DNA from 3 places in the Streptomyces sp. NPDC055400 genome. Region 1 is predicted to be linked to each of the others. Evidence: riboswitches for the same ligand, from Rfam matches in the RefSeq annotation. Region 1 holds a riboswitch; each other region holds the start of a gene.
What was found. A riboswitch is a leader RNA that binds a small molecule or an ion and turns the genes downstream of it on or off. The one in region 1 is predicted to bind cyclic di-AMP.
Positions count from the first base shown of each region.

Region 2: another riboswitch for cyclic di-AMP. It lies ahead of ACWIGU_RS11260 (M23 family metallopeptidase); the one in region 1 lies ahead of ACWIGU_RS22170 (NlpC/P60 family protein).
Region 3: another riboswitch for cyclic di-AMP. It lies ahead of ACWIGU_RS37065 (C40 family peptidase); the one in region 1 lies ahead of ACWIGU_RS22170 (NlpC/P60 family protein).

Region 1 is NZ_JBSHLM010000008.1:159,798-164,867, reverse strand. It holds gene ACWIGU_RS22180 (hypothetical protein) at 106-459, shown strand; gene ACWIGU_RS22175 (tellurite resistance/C4-dicarboxylate transporter family protein) at 485-1,432, opposite strand; gene ACWIGU_RS22170 (NlpC/P60 family protein) at 1,460-2,623, opposite strand; cyclic di-AMP (ydaO/yuaA leader) riboswitch at 2,632-2,780, opposite strand; gene pcrA (DNA helicase PcrA) at 3,049-5,070, shown strand, end outside.
Region 2 is NZ_JBSHLM010000003.1:679,913-684,982, reverse strand. It holds gene ACWIGU_RS11270 (PrsW family intramembrane metalloprotease) at 32-1,378, shown strand; gene ACWIGU_RS11265 (aldo/keto reductase) at 1,386-2,330, opposite strand; gene ACWIGU_RS11260 (M23 family metallopeptidase) at 2,441-3,493, opposite strand; cyclic di-AMP (ydaO/yuaA leader) riboswitch at 3,505-3,650, opposite strand; gene ACWIGU_RS11255 (PP2C family protein-serine/threonine phosphatase) at 3,910-5,016, opposite strand.
Region 3 is NZ_JBSHLM010000018.1:108,067-113,136, reverse strand. It holds gene ACWIGU_RS37075 (ATP-dependent Clp protease proteolytic subunit) at 1-376, shown strand, start outside; gene ACWIGU_RS37070 (hypothetical protein) at 384-692, shown strand; cyclic di-AMP (ydaO/yuaA leader) riboswitch at 1,046-1,223, shown strand; gene ACWIGU_RS37065 (C40 family peptidase) at 1,227-1,700, shown strand; gene ACWIGU_RS37060 (DUF6328 family protein) at 1,806-2,363, shown strand; gene ACWIGU_RS37055 (ATP-binding protein) at 2,385-2,819, opposite strand; gene ACWIGU_RS37050 (helix-turn-helix domain-containing protein) at 3,092-3,973, shown strand; gene ACWIGU_RS37045 (DUF397 domain-containing protein) at 3,983-4,219, shown strand; gene ACWIGU_RS37040 (8-amino-7-oxononanoate synthase) at 4,203-5,070, opposite strand, start outside.

The DNA.
Region 1 (5,070 bases):
TCCCCAACTGGTCCTTGTGTTCCGGGTGTGACCGTATGTGACCGGCACGGGACCGGTGCGGGCCGGTTCATGGAGGCAGTGAGGCCCCGGCTAGGCTCGCCGGTCATGGACGTACTCATCCACCTCTTCGTCGGCCTGCACATCATCGGCATCGCCTCGCTCCTCGGTGGGTTCCTCACCCAGATGAAGGCGATGGGCAAGGGAACGGCCCGGTTCGTCCCGGCGATGCTGCACGGCGCGCTGACCATGCTGGTCACGGGCGTCGTCCTGGTGGGCCTGAACCAGGCGGACGGCAACACCGTCAACAACATCAAGATCGGCGTGAAGCTCGCGCTGCTGATCGTGATCCTCGGCCTCGTGTACGTGAAGCGGGACGACGAGAAGGTGGACAAGGGGCTGTTCGGCCTCGTCGGCCTCCTGACCACCGCGAACATCTTCATCGCGGTCCTCTGGACCTGAGCCGTCACCGTCCTCGGGATCCGGGTCAGGCGGGTGTCCGGGACCTGAACGTCCCGAACAGGGCGGCGAGCCACGCGGCCACCGCGATCCACACCAGTACCTGCCCCGGCCCCTTGAGCCAGGGCACATCGGCGGCGGCGCTCACCGACAGTGCCGCCGCCGCTGTCATTCCCATCGGGAAGACCGTCGACCAGCGCCGCACGTCGTAACGCGGCCTGGGCCACCGCACCTCCGCCAGTGCCAGCACGACGTAGCAGGCCACATCGAGCGCGAGCAGCAGGAAGCTCATGGTGCGCAGGACGTCCGTGTCGTCCCTGTTCCACAGACCCGTCGCGACGAGCTTGGACGCGGCGAGTGCGGAGATGGCGAGCGCGCCGCCCGCGACCCAGTGGTCCCCGGCGCCGGAGGCCACCTCGCGCAGGTCGAAGTGGAGCAGCGCGAGGCAGTACAGGATGATCCCGCCCCAGAAGAGCACCATCCCGGTGAACGCGAGCCAGTGCGCGCCGACCGCGGGCGCGAGCGTCGCCGCCAGGACGACGAGGCCCTGCGTCGCGACACAGCCGAGGAACACGGCCCCCGGCATCCGCGGCTTCCAGTGCCGTACGACGTTGATCAGGAGCACCGGCCAGACGAGCGCGGACAGGGCGAGGAGCGCCTCGGCCAGGGTCTGCCAGCCGAACATGGAGATCCGGGTGCCGAGGACGGTCGTCGCCGCGACCGCCGTGAGCGCGGGCGGGGTGTCCGCCTCGGACTCCCAGCGGTCGCGCTCCCGCATCAGCCGCTTGGTGAAGTCCGCCGCCAGGACGAGCCAGAGGGCGGCGGCGAGCACCAGCATGATGCCGCTCAGCACCGAGTGACCGGTCAGTCGCAGGCCGACCGAGATGATGCCGGTGGCCATGACGGCGGCGCCGGCGGCCGGGGGGAGCTGGGACCACGTGGGTCCGGGGCGTGGGGTTGCGTTCGGGCCGCGCACCGCCCGAACGTAACCCCACGAAGGCGGTCAGGCCGGGCGCACCACGCTGTGGATCGGCATGTAGTAGATCGACTCGACGCGGACGTTCGCGCCCGGCTTCGGCGCGTGGATCATCTTGCCGTCGCCTATGTAGATGCCGACGTGGCTGATGTCGTCGTAGAAGAAGACCAGGTCGCCGGGCTGGGCGTTGGCCGTGGTGACGGTCGTTCCGACCTTGACCTGGTCCCAGGTCGTGCGCGGCAGCGAGATGCCGGCCGCCTTCCACGCGGCCTGCGTGAGGCCCGAGCAGTCGTACGAGTCCGGGCCCGTGGCGCCCCACACGTACGGCTTGCCCATCTGGGCCTCGGCGAAGTCGATGACCTTCGCGGCCTTGGTGGCGTAACCGCTGCTGGTGCTCCCGGAGCTCGTACCCGTCCCCGAACCGGTGCCGGTGTCCGGGTTCTCCTTCTGGCTCGCCTCCTCGGCCGCCTTGCGCTTGGCCTCCGCCTCGGCCTGCTGACGCGCCAGCTCCTCCGCCTTCTTCCTGGCGGCCTCCTGCTTCCTCTTCTCGATCGCCGCGAGCCGCGCCTTCTCCTCGGCGGTCAGCTTCGACAGGAGTTCGCGGGCGTCACCGAGCTTCTGCTGGACGTCCCTCTTCGTGCTCTTGAGCGTGGCCTGCGAAGTGGTCAGCGTCTCCAGGCTCTTGGTCGCCTCCGTGCGCTTCTTCGTGGTGGCGGCCTGCTCGGTCTGGTAGTCGTCGACGGCCTTCTTCTGGCGGCTCGTGAGCCGGCTCATCAGCTGGTCCTGGTCGAAGTAGTCCTGCGCGTCGTCGGCGAGGAGCAGCGTCGCGGTGTCGGAGACGGCGCCCGTGCGGTACTGGGCCGCGGCGAAGGTGCCGAGCTCCTGGCGGGCCTTGTTGAGCTTCTCGGTGCGCTGCGCGACGTCGTCGAGCAGGTCGCCGACGCGCTTCTGCTGCTTGGTGGTGCGCTCCTTGGCCGCGTTGTACTTCTCCGTGGCCACGCCCGCCTGGTGGTAGAGGGTGTCGACCTTCTTCTGGACCTCTTCCAGGCTCGGCTTCGGCGGCGCGGAGGGGGCGGCGGTCGCGGTCTGCGAGAGGAGGGCGATGGAGGTGAGGGCCGCCGTGGTGATGCCGACGACGGGGGCGGTGCGGGGGCCGGGTGTTCTGGTGCGCGGCTTGCGGTGCGACGCCAAGGGTCGCGTCTCCTTCCCATGACCGCCTACCGGGTTAGCTGTCGGGTTCGGGCGGAGGTTCGGAAGGCTGCCCTACGGCCGTGCCCTGACGGGTCGTCGGCCGATTCACCCCAAGGTCGTGGGTCCCCGGTTCCATGCCTCTCGGCGTACTGAACTCAGCGGGGGCGACCCGCTCGCGGCGCGGTTGCCGGCGGGGGGACGGGCGGCCCGCGGAGCACGCTAGCCAACTCGTGTGGCTGCTGTGAAGGTTGATGTTCGATATGCCCGATACATTTTCGTGACCTTCGGCAATCTCGTTCGTGACCTCCGGTAACCCTTGCTGAGGGTGATTGCTGCACTACGAGAGGTGGCCGGGCCCGTGAAGTCGGGGGGAAGTTCCCGGGACGGCCGTGGGTGTCAGTGGGGCGGCCTAGACTCGTAGAGCGATGAGCAGCCTCTTTGACGACAGCTTCCTGGCGGACCTCACGGCTTCGAAGGCCAGTGAGGAGCATGCCCCGCCGCCGCCCGAGGACGACACGGCTCCGGAGCACGTTCCGGACGACCTGTTCGACGGGAAGTTCGACGTGCCCCCGGCCAGGGACGAGTACTACCGGGACGGCGCCCCACGCCCGGCGCTCGACCCGGCGGCGCTCCTCGACGGGCTGAACGAGAACCAGAAGGCGGCCGTCGTCCACGGCGGCTCCCCGCTGCTCATCGTGGCGGGCGCGGGGTCCGGCAAGACCCGCGTGCTCACGCACCGCATCGCGTACCTCCTCGGCGAGCGCGGTGTGCACCCCGGCCAGATCCTCGCGATCACGTTCACGAACAAGGCCGCGGGAGAGATGAAGGAGCGCGTCGAGTCCCTCGTCGGCCCGCGGGCGAACGCGATGTGGGTGTCGACGTTCCACAGCGCCTGCGTCCGCATCCTGCGCCGCGAGTCGAAGAAGCTCGGCTTCACGTCGTCGTTCTCGATCTACGACGCCGCCGACTCCAAGCGCCTCATGGCCCTGGTCTGCCGCGACCTCGACCTGGATCCGAAGAAGTTCCCGCCGAAGTCCTTCAGCGCCAAGATCTCGAACCTGAAGAACGAGCTGATCGACGAGGAAGACTTCGCAGCTCAGGCTGCCGACGGCTTCGAGAAGACCCTCGCCCAGGCCTACGCGATGTACCAGTCCCGCCTCCGCGAGGCGAACGCGCTGGACTTCGACGACCTGATCATGACGACGGTGCACCTCCTGCGCGCCTTCCCGGACGTCGCCGAGCACTACCGCCGCCGCTTCCGCCACGTCCTGGTCGACGAGTACCAGGACACGAACCACGCGCAGTACGCGCTGGTCAGGGAGCTGGTGGGGTCGGCCGACAGCGGCCGCGGGGAGGACGAGCCGCCCCGCGCGGACGACCTCCCGCCGGCCGAGCTGTGCGTCGTGGGTGACGCCGACCAGTCGATCTACGCGTTCCGCGGAGCCACCATCCGGAACATCCTCCAGTTCGAGGAGGACTACCCCGACGCGACAACGATCCTGCTGGAGCAGAACTACCGCTCGACGCAGACCATCCTCTCCGCGGCCAACGCGGTCATCGAACGCAACGAATCCCGCCGCCCCAAGAACCTGTGGACGAATGCGGGCGCGGGCGCGCAGATCACCGGGTACGTCGCGGACACCGAACACGACGAGGCGCAGTTCGTCGCCGACGAGATCGACCGGCTCACGGACGCGCGCGACGCGAAGGCCGGCGACGTCGCCATCTTCTACCGGACGAACGCGCAGTCCCGTGTCTTCGAAGAGATCTTCATCCGCGTCGGCCTGCCCTACAAGGTCGTCGGCGGAGTCCGCTTCTACGAGCGCAAGGAGGTCAGGGACGTCCTGGCCTATCTGCGGGTGCTTGCCAACCCCGAGGACTCCGTCCCCCTGCGCCGCATTCTCAATGTGCCCAAGCGCGGCATCGGCGACCGTGCCGAAGCGATGATCGACGCGCTCTCCCAGCGCGAGAAGATCTCCTTCCCGCAGGCGCTGCGCCGCGTCGACGAGGCGTACGGCATGGCGGCCCGCTCGACGAACGCGGTCAAGCGGTTCAACACGCTGATGGAGGACCTCCGCACGATCGTCGAGTCGGGCGCGGGCCCGGCCACGGTCCTGGAGGCCGTGCTCGAACGGACCGGCTATCTGGCCGAGCTGCAGTCGTCGACGGACCCGCAGGACGAGACGCGCATCGAGAACCTTCAGGAACTCGCGGCCGTGGCCCTGGAGTTCGAGCAGGAGAGCGCGACGGCGGACGGCGCGGCCGAGGGTGCGGGCGAGGCGAGCGTCGGTACGCTCTCCGAGTTCCTGGAGCGGGTCGCGCTCGTCGCCGACTCCGACCAGATCCCGGACGAGGAGGACGACGGCTCCGGCGTCATCACGCTGATGACGCTGCACACCGCCAAGGGCCTCGAGTTCCCGGTCGTCTTCCTGACCGGCATGGAGGAC
Region 2 (5,070 bases), on a different contig from region 1:
GGCGGGCCCGTCCCTCGTTAGGGTCAACGCTGTGGCGACCTATCCCTCGTATCCGAATGCGTTTCCGCACGCGCAGCCCGGAGCAGGCGCTCCGGGGCCCGGCACGCTGCGGCATCCGCGCTGGTGGGAGCGGAAGGCCGTGCACGCCTGGGCGCTCGTCTCGCTCCTGACGCTCTCCGGCCTGGTGATCCTCGCCCTCGTGCGGGAACAGACCGGCACCAAGGGGTTCCTGGTCGGGCTCTGCCTCGCGGTCCTGCCCGTCCCGCTGCTGATCGCCGCGTTCCGCTGGCTGGACCGGGTCGCGCCCGGGCCCTGGCGGAACCTGCTGTTCTCCTTCGCCTGGGGCGCCTGCGCCGCCGCGCTCATCGCGATCGTCGCCAACAGCTTCGCGACCCACTGGATCGCCACGAACTCGGCCGACCCCGCGCACGCCGACACCCTCGGCGCGACGGTCATAGCGCCCATCGTCGAGGAGTCCGCGAAGGCCTGCGCCGTCCTGCTCATCTTCCTGTTCCGCAGACGGGACTTCACCGGGATCGTCGACGGCGTGGTGATCGCCGGCGTCACCGCCACCGGCTTCGCGTTCACCGAGAACATCCTCTATCTGGGCAACGCCTTCGGCACCGACCAGCTCAACAGCGGCACCGGCATCGCCTCGGTGACCGCCGCCACCTTCTTCGTACGCATCGTCATGTCGCCGTTCGCGCACCCCCTGTTCACGGTGCTCACCGGCATCGGCTTCGGCGTCGCGGCCTGGACCGCGCCCGACCGCGGGCCGGTGCGGCGCGTGTTCCTGCCCCTCGGCGGGCTGCTGCTCGCGATGGGCATGCACGCCACGTGGAACGGCTCGTCGGCGTTCGGCCGGTTCGGGTTCTTCGGGGTCTACGCGCTGTTCATGATGCCCGCGTTCGGGCTGCTGACCTGGCTCGCGATCGGGACCCGCCAGCGCGAACTGCGCACGGTGCGCTCCGAGCTGCCCGCGTACGCGGCGGCCGGCTGGGTCGGCCCGGCCGAGCCGTTCGCCCTCGGCTCGATGCGCGCCCGCCGCCTGGCCCGCGAGTTCGCGCAGCACCACGGCGGCAAGGAGACGGCCAGGGCCGTCGCCCAGTACCAGCAGTACGCGACCTCACTCGCGCTCCTGCGCCACCGCGGGCGGCGCGGCCGGGCCGGGGCGGACTATGTCGTACGGGAGCGGGAGCTGCTCGACGAGCTGTGGGCGCGGCGCCACGCGGCCCGCCCCGCCCTCGCCTACGCGTCCCGGGCCACCGCGCCGCCCGTGTGGGTGCCGCCGATGTACGCGGGGCCGGTGTACGCGGGGCCGGTCGCCCCGTTCCCCGCGCACAGCGCCCACAACGCGTACAACCCGTACCGCTACTGAGGACGCCTCAGGCGGACGCCTCCGTGAGCTTCGAGAGCTCCGCGTCCGTCAGCTCCAGGCCGGCCACGGCCACCAGCGCCGGCAGCTGCTCCACGGTGCGGGCGGACGCGATCGGCGCGGCCACCGTCGGGCGGGAGGCGAGCCAGGCGAGGGCGACCGTCGCGACCTCGGCGCCGTGCGCCTGCGCCACCTCGTCGAGGGCCTTGAGGACGCGCACGCCACGCTCGGTCTGCAGGTGCTGACCCGCGCCCGCGGCCCGCGGGCTGTCGACCTCGGTGCCCGGCCGGTACTTGCCCGTCAGGAACCCGGACGCCAGGGAGTAGTACGGGACGGCGGCGAGGCCGCCGCGGGAGGCGACCCCCTGGAGCCCGCCCTCGTAGGTGTCGCGCGAGACGAGGTTGTAGTGCGGCTGGAGCGCCGCGTAGCGGGCGAGGCCCTCGCGGTCGGAGAAGTCCAGGGACTCCTGGAGGCGCTCCGGGGTCAGGTTCGACGCGGCGATGGCGCGCACCTTCCCGGACTTCACCAGCTCGTCGAGGGCGGTGATGATCTCCTCGACCGGCACGGACGGGTCGTCGAAGTGCGTGTAGTAGAGGTCGATGTAGTCCGTGCCGAGGCGGCGCAGCGACTCGTCTGCGGCGGACTTGATGGTGTTCGCGGACAGCCCCTTGAAGTCGGGGTGGGCGCCGACCTTGGTGGCGATGACGACATCGGAGCGGTTGCCGCGCGCGGCCAGCCACTTGCCGATGACGGTCTCGGACTCGCCGCCCTTGTTGCCCTGTACCCACGACGAGTACGCGTCGGCCGTGTCGACGAAGTTGCCGCCGGCGGCGACGTACGCGTCGAGCACGGCGAAGGACTGCGCCTCGTCGGCGGTCCAGCCGAACACATTGCCGCCGAGGGAGAGCGGGAACACCTCGAGGTCGGACGAGCCGAGCTTGCGAAGAGAAGTCATGGTCCGTCATAACACCGATACGGAGCAAGATATTCCGGGCATGGCCGACCGGCAGCCCTGACGTCGGGGGGTTGCCGTCAGGACCACCGGGGTTCGGAGGGTGAGGCGCCTCAGATGGTCAGGCCGTTGGAACGCAGCCACGGCGCGGGGTCGACTCCGGTCGCCTGGCCGCCGGGGTGGACCTCCAGGTGGAGGTGCGGCCCGGTCACGTTGCCGGTGGCCCCGACGCGGCCGATGACGTCGCCGCTGGTCACCTTCTGGCCGGCGCTGACGTTGAGGGACGACTGGTGGCAGTACCAGAGCTCGGTGCCGTCCGGCAGCTCAAGGACGGTGCGGTAGCCGTACGCGCCCGCCCAGCCGGCCTCCTTGACGGTGCCGGAGTGGATCGCCTTCAGCGGCGTACCCGTGGGAGCGGCGAAGTCGAGACCCGTGTGGTAGCCGGAGGACCACATCGAGCCGGGCTGACCGAACGTGCCGGTGATCGTGTAGGAGGCGACCGGCAGCGTGAAGCTCTTGGCGAGCTCGGCGAGGCGCTCGGCCTCGGCCTTCTTCTTCGCGGCCTCCTCCGCCGCCTTTTTGTCGGCGGCGGCCTTGGCCGTGGCGGCGTCCTGCTCCTTGGCCGCGTCCTCGGCGGCCTTCTTGGCGGCGGCCTCCTCGGCGGCCGCGGCCTCGGCGTCGGCGGCCTGGTCCTGCTGCTGCTCGGCCTGCTGCATGATGCGGGCGCGCAGTGCCTCACCGGCGGTCTCGCCCTGGCGGGCGTCCGCGGTGGTGACGCCGGCGCCGGTCAGCGGGGCCGCGTCGGCGCCGGACGAGTCGTCGTCCGAACCGTCGGATATCAGCGCGCCCACGCCGGGCAGCGACTTGGCGTCCGGCAGCGAGTCCTTGACGGCCGAGAGGTCGGGCATCGAGATGTGTACGGGGGGCTTGCCGCCCTGCGCGGTGGCGATGCCGCCCGCGCCGACGGCCGCGATCACGCCGACCCCGAGAACGGTGGAGCTGCGCGCGAGGCCGCCGCGCTGCTTGGCTACGCGGTGCCGGCCGCGTACGGGGCGGACGGACTCCTCGGTGGGATTCCACTCGTCCCAGGTCCGCTCGTCCGCTTCGCCGAACTCTTCGTCGATCGGCGCGTAGGAGAACTCTGGGGCAGGCCGGTTGGACGCCACTGGGGCGCGCTCCTTTCCTTCCTTCTCGCCTACCGGGTTAGCTGACGGGTTCGGAGCAGGAAGGTCTCCTACCGACGCCTTCCGCAAGGAAAGACGTCCGATTCACCCCAAGTTGGTGGTTCCCCGGCTCCCTTGCGGGATTAGGCGCGTGCGCACGGAGCCATCTCTTGTGACGGCTGGGACGACCGCGCTGCGTTATCGAACGTTAATAGACACCGGGGCCCGATTCCAAGCCGTTCCGACTGATCGTTAACGCCTTTGGCCTGGACTTATCGGGGCACGAGCGGGCGGAATCGGGCGAGTTGACCGGCCGTCGGAGCGGGCGGTTCATCTGACGGTTTGTCAAATGTTATGCGCAGCGACGTCGTTCGACTAAGGAAGGTGAAGACGGCAGTCACGGCTGCTTCACTGGTGCTTCACGGCCGCCTCACCGCGAGCAGCGCCATGTCGTCCGTCGTGCCGCCCCCGGTGTGCCGGCGGACCTCGGCGGCGAGCGCGGCCAGCAGCGGATCGGGCCCCGGGAACATCCGCCCCGCGAGCCGGGCCGCCGGGTCGTAGAAGGTGCCCTCCGCGTCGCGCGCCTCCGAGAGGCCGTCGGTGTAGAGCAGCAGCGTCGCCCCGGACGGGAACTCCGTCTCGGACGCCCGGTCGGGCCAGCTGCCGAGGCTGCCCATCCCGAGCGGCAGCGCGGGCTCCGGCGGCGACAGGACCTTGAGCGCCCCGTCGCCGCCCAGGATCAGGGGTTCCGGGTGGCCGCGGTTGATGACCCGTACGAGGCCGTTGCCGTGCGGGATCTCGGCGAGCACGGCCGTGGTGAAACCCTCGGACTCGTCGAGGCCGTTGCGCCGCAGCCCCTCCCGCGCGAGCGCCCGCTCCAGCCGCTGCGCGACCGCCTCCAGGGTCGCCTCCTGCTCGGCCGCCTCCCGGAAGGCGCCGATGACGACGGCCACGGCGGACACCGCGCCCATGCCCTTCCCGCGTACGTCGCCCACGACGAGCCGCACCCCGTGCGGGGTGTCCTGCACCGCGTACAGGTCGCCCCCGATGAAGGCCCCCGCCTGGGCCGCCTCGTAGCGCGCCGCGATCTCCAGGCCGCCGATGCGCTCCGCCGGCTCGGGCAGGACGGCGAGCTGGGCCGCCTCGGCGATCTGGCGCACGGAGGTGAGCTGCTCACTGCCCCGCCGCACGACGCGGTTCATGACACAGGCGAGGACGGCGACGGTGACGACCGTGACGAGTTCGGTGATGGCGTCGGTGTCGTAACTGCGGGTGTATCTGAGATGCACCCCGAGTACGACGGCGACGGTCGCGAGGCCGGTCAGGAAAGTACCGCGGGGCGAGAAGAACGGTGCGGCGACCAGCGGCGCGGCGGTGAAGAGGGGCACGCCGGTGAACGTCGACGGCGTCATGTAGTCGTAGATCGCCCCGACCACGATGAGCAGCACGGGCAGCAGACGCACGAAGAACCGGGCGCGGGACAGGCCCGGCTCCGACTCTCGACCGTGTCCTCCTCGCTGCCCCACCGCTCGTCTCCCGCCACCGTCCGCGTCGGTCCCGCGCCTGCGCACGTCGTCGGA
Region 3 (5,070 bases), on a different contig from region 1:
CCAGTTCGTCAGCTGCGAGGTCGAGACCGTGTGCCTCGGGCAGGCCGCCTCCGCCGCCGCCGTACTCCTGGCCGCCGGGACGCCGGGGAAGCGGGCCATGCTGCCCGGTGCGCGCGTGGTGATCCATCAGCCGGGGCTGCCCGAGCCCGCCCAGGGCCAGCCGACCGACCTGGAGATCCAGGCCCGCGAACTGGTACGCATGCGCGCCCAGCTGGAGGAGCTGCTCGCCCGGCACACCGGGCAGAGCAGGGAGCGCATCGGCGCCGACATCGAGCGGGACAAGATCCTTCAGGCCCGGGACGCCGTGGAGTACGGGCTCGTGGACCGGGTCATCGACAACCGCAAGCTGTCCGGTTCGGCCCACGGCGCCAGGTGACCCGGCGATGCTGCCACCCGAGCTGCCCCCGCTGCCCGCGCTGACGCGCGCCGAGTGCGAACTCCTCGACCGCTATCTGGAAGTCGTCGACCTGCTCGGAAGGATCAACCCGGCCAGGAGCGACCACACATATGGCGGACTACGGGCTGCGCAAGCGCTCGTCGGCGGGGCGACGGCGCTCAGGGACGCCCTGACGCTCATGCATCAGCGGGGCGAGACCGAGCTCCACGCGACGACGCTCGCTCGGGCTTTGCGGGTCCTGGACGGAGAAAGGAGGACACAACGGGTCACAGTGCCACCGGAGTCGGTCGATTGACGGCCCGTTCAAGACCGAAGCGATCGACCCGAACCGTCCGGGCCGGGTTCGAAACGGACCAGAAGAGGTACCCACATACGGCGTAGCCGGTACTCGCACATGCGAACCGGAAAAGTTGCGCGGAACGCCTACGCGGAATCGAGAATTCCGCCTTCCGCTGCTGGTACGGGGCTCGTTGGGACCTCCGCGCCGAGGTCGAAAAGTGTGCTGTCCACCCGAATGGATCACTCGTGAGGACACTCACACCACGCCGATTCGGCTCTGCGTTCACGCCGTTTGTGCGTGAAGATCCCTTCCGACGACAAGCCCCCGCCGCCGCGGCGGGGCGGTCCGTGCGGACGCCGAGTCCTGCCGCCGTACGGATGCCAGGTCGACAGAAGTGGATCGGCAGGAGTGGAGGACCCGAGCACGACGGGCCGCCGGAGCTGTTTTCCGGGCCGGCCCTTGGGGTGAAGCCGCACTTCGCGGCCGGGCAACTTCGCCAGCCCGAATCCGACAGGTCATCCTTCACAGGCGGCTGACGAAGGGTTGCGCATGACTGCGCTCAATCGTGTCCCGTCGCTGCTGACCCGGGCCGGCACCGCCTCCGCCCTCACGCTCGCCGTAGCGGGCGGCAGCCTGCTGGTCCCAGGAGCCACGCCCGAAGCGGAGGCCTCGCCGGCCGCGACGAAGGCCCTCCAGATCGCGGCCTCGAGGAAGGGAAGCCCCTACCAGTGGGGCGCCTCAGGACCGCACAGGTTCGACTGCTCGGGACTGACGGTCTATTCGTTCAAGCGGGTGGGCAAGAAGCTGCCCCGTACCGCCGCCCAGCAGTACAACAAGACCCGCCATGTCTCCGCGTCCCATCGCAAACGCGGTGACCTGGTCTTCTTCCATTCGGGCCGCGGCGTCTACCACGTCGGCATCTACGCCGGGAAGGGAAGGATCTGGCACTCGCCGAAGACCGGTGCCGTGGTGCGGCTCGAGCGGATCTGGACGAAGAGCGTCTGGTACGGGCGCGTGCGGTAGCGCCACCTGACGGGTCCCCGGGGGCCCTGGGGGCCCGTCAGGCGTCACCGGCTGCACTCCCGCTCCGGCCGACTCGGAACCGCGCGATGGGGTACTCGTGGTCGTATGGACGAGGACCGACCGGCCGGCGACGAGGACGCTCCACACAACTCAGGCCCCAGGAGCTCGGGGCAGGACCGGCACGAGACGCCGCTGGAGCGCGCGGACCGGAACTTCGGCGAGCTGCTCCAGGAGCTGAGAGTCACCCAGACGGGCGTGCAGATCCTCTTCGCGTTCCTGCTGACGCTGGCGTTCACTCCGAGGTTCCCGGCGCTGGACGGCGTGCAGCGCGCGACCTACATCGCGACGCTGCTGCTCGCCGCGCTCGCCGCCGCGCTGTTCACGGCGCCCGCGGCGCTGCACCGTGCGCTGTTCGGGCGGGGCGCCAAGCCGCAGATCGTGCAGATGTCCTCGCGGCTCGCCGCGGCCGGCCTGGGCGTTCTGATGCTCGCCCTGGCCGGGTCCGTGCTGCTCGTCGTGGACGTCACCGCGGGGCGGGCGGCGGGCATCGCGGCCGGCGCGGGCACGTTCGCGGTCTGTGTTGGCCTGTGGGGCGTGCTGCCGCGTCTGGTGCGGCGCTCACTCACGCGGTCGCAGGAGGGGACGGACACCCCGTCCCCGTAGCCGCGCCACCACCGCCGGCCTTCACACCGACTGGACAGGGACCGTCCACGGCAGGGCGATCCACACGGTCTTACCGCCCTCGGGGGTGGGCCTGACCGACAGACTCCCGCCGCACTCGGCGGTCAGACAGCGGATGATCACCATGCCGCGCCCGTTGTCCTGCTGGACGGCGGCCGGGAGCCGCTTCGGGTAGCGCGGGTGGCTGTCCGTGACGCCGATGCGCAGGTGTTCGTCGCGCTCCAGCTGCACGTCGACGGTGAAGACCGGTGACTGCCCGCGGGTGTGCATCACGGCGTTCGTGGCGAGTTCGGAGACGATGAGCCGGACCGTGTCGGCTGTTTCCGCGTCGCGCGGCATGCCCCATTCGGCGAGTACGTCGCCGACATATGTCCGGGCCGAGGAGACCGAGGCAGGATCGCTCGGCAGAGTGACGGATGCTTCCTGGTGATCTGCCATGGCGACGTCGTCCCTTTTTTCGCCGGGGCCTGAATCCGACACATGGCGGATGACTCGAGGCGACCCCCGGACTGGTGCTTTGCGCCAGAGTGCCACTCCCGCTCCGCCCGTGGAGCCGATCCCCCGAGATATGCATATATCTGTCGCTCGAAGCGGTGAACTCTGCGCCGGTGGACCGCATTTGGGCGTACACCGCCGGCTTCCTCTACCGTCGGCTCGGAACACGATCCGCCGGGCCGGAAGGAGCCGGGCCGCAGGTCCGAGGAGACAGAATGAAACACGGTCCGGCGGTGCGCCGCCGCAGGCTCGGCGCCGAGCTGCGCGCGCTGCGCGCCCGCGCGGGGCTCACCAGTGGCGAGACGGCGCGGCTCGTCGGCTGGCACCAGTCGAAAGTGAGCCGTATCGAGACCGGCCGCAGTGGCGTGAAGGCGTCGGACGTACGCCTCCTGCTCGACGCGTTCGAGGTCACGGACCCCGGCATACGGGACCTGCTGGTCGCGCTGGCCGGGTCGGGGGACGACGGCGGCCAGCACTGGTGGCACGCCTACCGGGGTCTTCTGCCGCCCGCCTACCGGGACTTCATCAGCCTGGAGTCGCAGGCGTGCCGGGTCAGGACAGTCGAGACGTCCGTCGTGCCGGGCCTCCTCCAGACGCCCGACTACGCGCGGGCGGTGACCAGGGCCGCGCTCGACGGGCTGCCGGACGGGCAGGTCGACGCCCTGGTCGAGGTGCGGATCGCCCGGCAGGAGGTGCTGCGTTCGGCGTCGCCGCTGCGGCTCAGCGCGGTGCTCGACGAGGCGGTGCTGCGGCGGCCGGTGGGCGGTCCCCGGGTGATGGCGGAGCAGCTGCGTCATCTCGCCGACGTGGCGAAGCTTCCCCATGTGCGGCTACAGGTATTGCCGTTCGCGGCAGGGGAGCATGTCGGACTAACCGGCCCTTTCGTTGTGTTCTCATTTCCGAACACTTCTGATCTGGACGTAGTAGTTCTCGACCATTTGACGAGTAGCCTCTACCTCGAGCGGAAAGAAGACCTCAAGGCGTACACGGACGCCTTTGACACCCTTCGGATCCACGCCCTTTCGCCCGGGGATTCGCTGGATTTCATCGCCGGGATCGCCGGAGCACACCCCCCTCCGCACAGTGAACGCACGTAAGGAGGCACCATGTCAGCTCTGCCTCGGTACGTACCATCCGCCGCGGTTCCCAGCACCTCTCTGCACGACGCGCCATGGCGGCGAAGCAGCCGAAGCACCGGAATGAACAACTGCGTCGAGACGGCTCCGCTGCACCGCGGCCCTTCGGCCGGACTGCTCGCCGTGCGCGATTCCAAGCGCACGGCCGGACCCGCCCTGCTGTTCTCGCCCTCCGCCTGGGAGGGGTTCCTCAACTCCTTGCGGTGAACGCCGAGTCGGGAGCGTTGCGGCTGATCACCCGTACGGCCTGGGCGATGTGATCGTCGGTCAGGTCGGCGCGGGCGGTCAGCCGCAGCCGTGAGATGCCGTCCGGCACGGAGGGCGGCCGGAAGCAGCCGACGGCGAGGCCGGCTTCGCGGCAGTCGGCCGCCCAGCGCACGGCCTCTTCGGGGGACGGCGCGCGCACGGAGACGACGGCGGCGTCCGGCCGTACGGCCTGGAGCCCCTCGGCCGTGAGGAGTTCGTGCAGCGAGGAGGCGACGGCGCGCGCCCGTTCGGCGCGCTCGGGCTCACGGCGCAGCAGGCGCAGGGCCGCGAGTGCGGCGCCGGCCGCCGCGGGCGCGAGGCCCGTGTCGAAGATGAACGTCCTTGCGGTGTTGACGAGATGGTCGATCACCCGGGCGGGACCGAGGACGGCGCCGCCCTGGCTGCCGAACGACTTGGACAGCGTGACGGTGACGACGGTGTCGTCGGCGCCCGAGAGCCCCGCCGCCTGCGGCGCCCCCCTGCCACCGTCGCCGAGCACCCCGAGCCCGTGCGCGTCGTCGACGATCAGGCCGGCCCCGGACTCCCTTGCTGCTCCTGCCAGTTCGGCCAGTGGAGCGGCGTCGCCGTCCACCGAGAAGACGGAGTCGGAGACGACGACCGCCTGCCCCTGATGCGCGTCGAGGGCCTTACGGACGGCGTCCGGGTCGGCGTGCGGGACGACCTGCGTGGCACCGCGGGCGAGCCGGCAGCCGTCGATGAGGGAGGCGTGATTGCTCGCGTCCGAGACGATCAGGGAGCCGTGCGGGGCGAGCGCGGTCACGGCGGCGAGATTGGCCGCGTAGCCGGACGAC